DNA from 3 places in the Vreelandella gomseomensis genome. Region 1 is predicted to be linked to each of the others. Evidence: predicted binding sites of a transcription regulator. Region 1 holds the regulator's gene; each other region holds the start of a gene.
The links. The regulator sigma-54, encoded in region 1, starts transcription at its own class of promoters, with help from an activator protein. The targets are predictions, from matches to a motif close to TGGCACNNNNNTTGCTNT.

Region 1 (2,200 bases):
TGGCGTCGAAATCCACCGCTTCGTTGAGCTTTAAAAAGCCTGCGATAGGCGATTCGCAATGCGGGCTGCGGGCATGGGGAATGGCAACGCCGTTGCCGATCCCCGTGCTGCCCAGGCGCTCTCGACCGATCAGCCGGCTGAACACTTCCTGGCTGTCGAGACTGGGGATATTTTGCGCGATAAAGGTGCTGAAAAACTCCAGCACCCGTTTTTTGCTGCCCCCGGGCACGTCGTAAAGTACGCGCTCCGGGGGGAGGATAGTGGCTAACGTCATTGAATTAACGCACGCCTGCGCCCTGGGCGCGGGCTTGTGCTTTTTCCTTGTGCTTGACGAGTTGCCGATCAATTTTGTCCGCCAGTGCATCAATGGCTGCGTACATGTCATTGTCGAGGGCTTCGGCGTGCAAGTCGGCACCGGCGGCGTGCAGCGTACAGGCCGCCTGTTGACGCTCTTTCTCGACCGAGAGCGTGACCTGCACGGTGGTGATGTTGTCGTAATGGCGCTCAACGCGTTCCAGCTTTTCGTTGACATAGTCACGCAAGGCGTCAGTCAGTTCTACATGATGACCGGTAATATTGACTTGCATTGACGTACTCCTTATCCGTCGGACTGTCCTTCGATTGTAACCCTTTTTGCCGTTAAGCAAAGCCCTTGTGACGAGTTTCCGTCTTTCTAACGCAAACGGCGTCGTTCGCTGGAGGACGGGATACCCATGCCTTCGCGATATTTGGCCACGGTACGCCGCGCCACGTGGACACCGGCGTCTTCGAGCAGGGTGACAAGGCGGCTGTCTGACAGGGGTTTGCCGGGCGGCTCTTCCTGGATCAGCTTCTTCAGCCGTGCCCGGATCGCGGTGCTCGAATGGCTGTCGCCGTCCTGGCCGCTGATCTGGCTGGAAAAGAAGTATTTAAGCTCGAAAATGCCCCGCGGCGTGTGGATGAACTTCTGGGTGGTGACCCGAGAAATCGTCGATTCGTGCATCTCGACCGCCTCGGCGATGTCGGCCAGGATCAGCGGCTTCATGGCTTCTTCACCCCGTTCCAGAAAGTCGATCTGGCGGGTGACGATTTCGCGGCCGACGCGTAGCAGGGTGTCGTTGCGGCTGGACAGGCTCTTGATCAGCCAGCGGGCTTCCTGAAGATGGTCCTTGAGAAACTGGTTGTCCTGGCTCTTGTCGGCGCGTTTGATCAGGCTGGCGTAATCGGGCTGAATCCGGAGTTTGGGGAGCGCTTCCGGGTTGAGCTCCAGGTGCCAGCCCTCGCTATCGTGACGAACCACCAGGTCGGGAATCACGTAGCTGTCATCGGTGACGGTGTACTCGCTGCCGGGACGCGGATCCAGGCTCCTGATCAGTTGGATGACCTCATCGAGCTGCGCCTCGTCCAGGCCGAGCCGCCGTTTGAGCAGGCGCTGATCATTCTTGCTCAGGGCTTCCAGGAACTGGCGAACCAGTCGCCGGGCAGGCATCAGCAGCGGGGTGTCGTCGGGCAGGGCGGCAAGCTGCAGCATCAGGCATTCGCGCAGGTCGCGAGCGAACACGCCGGTGGGCTCGAACTGCTGGAGTCGCATGAGGATGCTTTCGACCTCGCGCTGGCTGAGGCCTTCCACGCCCTGGGCGCGCAACCCCTCGCGGATATCGTTGAGCGGTTGGGTCAAGTAGCCGTTCGTATCCAGGGCGTCGATCAGGCTTTCGGCGACCAGCTGCTCGCGGCGGCTCAAATCGGTCATGGCGAGCTGCCACAGAAGATGGCCGTGGAGGCTTTGCCCGGCCGCCTGGCGTTCAAAGTCCGGGCCCTCACTGCTCGAGCTGCCGCTGCCTGCCATGTCTTGGTAGGTATCCGACCAGTCGCTGTCGACGGAGAGCTCCGTGGGGATGCTGTCGGCCCACTCGGTTTCCTCGGGCTCGCTGGTGGCCTGCTCGCTGAACTCGTCTTCCTGCTCGAGCATCGGGTTGGCGTCGAGGGCCTGCTGAATTTCCTGGCGTAAATCGAGCGTGGATAGCTGCAGCAGGGCAATGGCCTGCTGCAGCTGGGGTGTCATGGTGAGCTGGGTGCCGATCCGCAGTTGAAGAGAAGCTTTCATGACCATCTGAGAACCACTCGTTATCGGAAAGCATCCACCCTAGTGTGTGTTGTGTTTTGGTGCAAGTGCAATAAGTATGCCACAGGCAATAAATATGCCATTGACAGCTTTACAGAC
Region 2 (2,200 bases), on a different contig from region 1:
ACCACCACCCGGGCCACCCCGGCGGCTTGCAGGGCCTCGGCGCAAGGGCCCGTGCGCCCGGTATGCGAGCAGGGTTCGAGCGTGACATAAACGGTGGCGCCCCGGGCGCGATCGCCCGCCGCGGCGAGCGCATGGATTTCCGCATGAGCCTCCCCCGCCCGGCGATGAAAGCCCTCGCCGACCACCTCACCGTCACGCACTATCACACAGCCCACACGGGGGTTGGGATCGGTGGTGTACAGCCCGCGCGCAGCGAGCGCAAGCGCTTGGGCCATATTGCAGTGATCCTGGGTACTAAACGACGCGACGCTCACGACAACGGCCCACCGTCCGTGGGTTCCTGGGAGAGACGATCAATTTCAGCCCGAAACTCGTCCAGGTGCTGAAACTTGCGATATACCGAGGCAAAGCGGATATAGGCCACCTGATCCAGGTTGTTCAGCGCCTGCATCACCGACTCACCGATATCGCGGGCGTCGATTTCCCGATCGCCCCGGGCGCGCAGTGTCTGGCGTATGCGCTCGACGGCCGCCTCGATGGCTTCGGCGCTTACCGGACGCTTTTCCAGCGCCCGCAGCATGCCCGCCCGCAGCTTGGTTTCGTTGAAGCTTTCCCGCGAGCCGTCGGACTTGACCACGCGAGGCATGATCAGCTCGGCGGTTTCGTAGGTGGTAAAACGCTCCTGGCAGCTTGCACACTGGCGGCGGCGGCGCACCTGGTCGCCATCGGCGACCAGCCGCGAATCGCTTACTCGAGTATCGTTAGCACCACAAAAAGGGCAATGCATGGCGTTCAACCTGTTATCGGCCCGCGCGTCAACGCTGCACGAGCAAGCAAAATATGACCTGTTAAAACGTTATTAGCCAGCTATTGTAACGTTTTGGCACACAAGCTGCACCGTCTATGGAAGCCTGTTTACCGGACATCCTTATGACTGCCTTCGACGCCCGCGTTCACGACTACCTGGAGCATCTCTACGGCCCCCGCGCCGGCGAGATCCAGCGTCGGCTCAATCAGCATCTTGACCACTTTTTCGCGGCCACCCAGCGCCAGCCCACGGCCCGACAGACAGCCGAGCTTGCACCTTCATGGTGCGAAAAGGATCAATGGCTGATCACCTATGGTGACTCCATCATTGACGAGCAGACACCGCCACTCGCGGTGCTCGATGATTTTCTGCAGACGCGCCTCGGCGACCTCATCAGCGGCGTCCATGTACTGCCGTTCTTCCCGTGGAGCAGCGACGATGGTTTTTCGGTGATCCACTACCGTGAAGTGAACCCCGATCTCGGTGACTGGCCGCATATTCAAGCCCTCGCCCGCCACTACGATCTGATGGCGGACCTGGTGCTCAACCACGTCTCCCGCGAATCGCTGTGGTTTGTCGACTACCTGAGCGGCAGCCTGCCGGGCCGCGATTACTTTATCGACGTCGACCCGGATACCGATGTCTCAGGCGTCGTGCGCCCACGCAGCAGCCCGTTGCTGGTGCCCATTTCCACTCGTCGGGGCACCCGCTATCTGTGGGCCACGTTTTCCGAGGACCAGCTCGACCTCAACTTCGAAAACCCCGACGTGCTGCTGGAATTTGTCGGCATCCTGCTGTTTTACCTCCAACAAGGCACCCGCATCGTGCGGCTGGATGCCGTCGCCTTCCTGTGGAAACGCCTGGGCACCGCCTGCATCCATCTTCCCGAAACCCACACCGTGGTCCGCCTGCTGCGCGCCATCGTCGACCAAGCGGCGCCCGGCACCCTGCTGGTCACCGAAACCAACGTGCCGCACCACGAAAACATCAGCTACTTCGGGCTGGACCGATGCACCGATGGCCCGCCCGACGAAGCCCACATGATTTATCAGTTCACCCTGCCGCCGCTGCTGCTGCACACCCTCACCCGCGGCGAAACCGACACCCTGCAGGCCTGGCTGGCAAGCCTGCCGCCGCTGCCCGATCACTGTACCTATCTCAACTTCACCGCCAGCCACGACGGCATCGGCGTGCGGCCGCTGGAAGGCCTGCTGCCCGACCACGAACGCGATGCCCTGCTCGAGCTGATGCACCGTTTCGGCGGCTTTGTCAGCATGCGCAGCAACCCCGACGGCAGCGACACGCCCTACGAGATCAACATTACCTGGTTCGAAGCCATGCAGGGTACTCGCAAAGGGCCCGACCCGTGGCAAATCGCACGTTTCCTGTGCA
Region 3 (2,200 bases), on a different contig from region 1:
ATTGCCGATATTCCAGGGTGCTTCGGTACCCACGCGGTTGATGGCGGCGATAAAGCAGCCGTTGGCCGCGGCCGAGGCGGGCTGCTCCAGCTCCCAAAGGTACTGGGAGAGCCCGGCGACGGTGGCGGAAGGGTTGAAGATCACCTCGGCGCCGTTGAGTGCCAGCGCCCGCCAGCCTTCCGGGAAGTGACGGTCGTAGCAGATATAAACGCCGATCTTGCCAAAGGCGGTATCGAACACCGGCCAGTTGGATTTACCCGGCTTGAAGAAGAATTTCTCCCAGAACCCGGCTACCTGTGGAATATGGGTCTTGTGGTACTTGCCCAGGTAGCTGCCGTCGGCGTCGAATACGGCCGCCGTGTTGTAGTAAACGCCGGTCTCGGTTTCCTCAAAGACGGGTACGATGATGACCATGCGGTGCTTGGCGGCGAGTTTCTGCATCATCTGGCAAGTGGGGCCTTCCGGCACCCGTTCGGCGGCGGCGTACCACTTGGTGTCCTGACTGGGACAGAAGTAGGGCTGGTTGAACACTTCCTGGAAGCAGAGTACCTGCACGCCCTGCTCGGCGGCTTGTTCGACCAGCGGCAGGTGGGCCTCGTTCATGGCATCGCGAATCGCCGCCGGTTCCAGGTCGGTGCTGGTTTTTAGCCCCATTTGGATCAGGCCGATTTTCATCTTCTGCATCAGACACGCCCTCTTAATCAGTATTAGGCCAAAGTATTAGTTTTATTTGATGTTCTGTTTCAGCGAGAAACTTCCAAAGCTGACTGTTTCGACAGCTTTTAAGAAAGTATCGTCAGGTTGTGCGTTTTAGCAAGTGAGTCGGTGGTTTTTTTAAGATGCAGCTTAACTCATTGAGTTAATTTGACTTTTTTATTCAAGCGTTGCGCGCTCCCTAATCTGGTGAGGGCGCGCACTGTTTTGGAGTTTTTAATTAATGATTATTAATCAGTTGGTTAGTGTGTATTATTGAAAATAAAGACAGTTTTTGATGTTTGAAGTTGGTGCAAATATTTTTTTTGATCTAGCCTTTTTTAGTCTGCTGGGTATTCGGTGACTCAGAAGTCGGCAAGATGACGACAACAATAAAATTCTTGTCCTGGAAGACAGTTTTTTGATCAATAAGTTAAGTGACTAGGGTGGCTTAGTCGGCACGCTTATTGCTTGAAACAACCTCAGACCGTGAGGGTTTTCTGGGAAGCGGATGACACTGAGGAGAGACCAATGACGAAAACAACCTCTCAGATGGTAGACCGAGAAGGGCTGATTGAATTGGATGTGGGAGACGATGTTCGCGATAGCTCGCGCTTCAACAAGGACATCGCGCCCACCCAGGCGAGTGAACGAACCTGGACTAAATGGAATATTGCTGCGCTGTGGGTGGGGATGGCGATTTGCGTACCCACCTACACACTTGGGGGTGTGTTGACCGCCTACTTTGGCTTGAGTGTGGGGGAGGCGTTGTTCGCCATATTACTGGCCAACGTGATTGTCTTGATTCCGCTCACGCTCAACGCTTTTCCGGGTACTAAATTCGGGATTCCGTTTCCCGTGGTCCTGCGCTCTTCGTTCGGGATCTTTGGCTCCAACGTGCCGTGTCTGGTTCGGGCGCTCGTCGGCTGTGGCTGGTTCGGGATTCAGACCATGTTCGGCGGACTGGCCATTCACCTGCTGCTTTCCGAATTAATCCCCGCTTGGGCGGCACTGGGCGGCGTCGGTGAAGTCATCGGCTTTTTCGTGTTTGGCGCGATGAATCTTTATGTGGTCATTCGCGGTGCGGAGTCGATCAAGTGGCTGGAAACCCTGGCCGCACCGTTGCTATTGGCGGTGGGTATTGGCTTGATGGTGTGGGCGTGGCCGCACACCTCGATGACCGAGCTGCTGGCGCAGCCGCCGTCGCGTCCCGAAGGTGCGTCAGTGTATGGCTACTTCTTTGCCGGGTTAACCGCCATGGTAGGCTTTTGGGCGACGCTGTCGCTGAATATTCCCGATTTCAGTCGTTTTGCCAAAAGTCAGAAAGATCAGATTGTCGGGCAGGTGATTGGCCTGCCGTTGACAATGTTTTTCTTTGCCTCACTGGGTGTAGTGATGACTGCTGCCTCCGAGACGCTTGTCGGTCAAACCGTGGCTGACCCGGTGCGGTTGATCGGCTATATCGATAGCCCGTTCTGGGTAGTGCTGGCGATGCTGCTGATCATTA

Region 2: the regulator sigma-54 is predicted to act here: its motif matches at 882-899, upstream of QC815_RS16055 (sugar phosphorylase).
Region 3: the regulator sigma-54 is predicted to act here: its motif matches at 1,150-1,167, upstream of QC815_RS15230 (NCS1 family nucleobase:cation symporter-1).

Annotation. Positions count from the first base shown of each region.
Region 1 is NZ_JARWAI010000002.1:217,339-219,538, forward strand. Features, by position in the region: gene QC815_RS03130 (PTS sugar transporter subunit IIA) at 1-274, opposite strand, end outside; gene hpf (ribosome hibernation-promoting factor, HPF/YfiA family) at 279-587, opposite strand; gene QC815_RS03140 (RNA polymerase factor sigma-54) at 674-2,089, opposite strand; gene lptB (LPS export ABC transporter ATP-binding protein) at 2,193-2,200, opposite strand, start outside.
Region 2 is NZ_JARWAI010000014.1:35,698-37,897, forward strand. Features, by position in the region: gene ribD (bifunctional diaminohydroxyphosphoribosylaminopyrimidine deaminase/5-amino-6-(5-phosphoribosylamino)uracil reductase RibD) at 1-314, opposite strand, end outside; gene nrdR (transcriptional regulator NrdR) at 311-787, opposite strand; gene QC815_RS16055 (sugar phosphorylase) at 931-2,200, shown strand, end outside.
Region 3 is NZ_JARWAI010000012.1:140,794-142,993, reverse strand. Features, by position in the region: gene QC815_RS15235 (nitrilase-related carbon-nitrogen hydrolase) at 1-684, opposite strand, end outside; gene QC815_RS15230 (NCS1 family nucleobase:cation symporter-1) at 1,225-2,200, shown strand, end outside.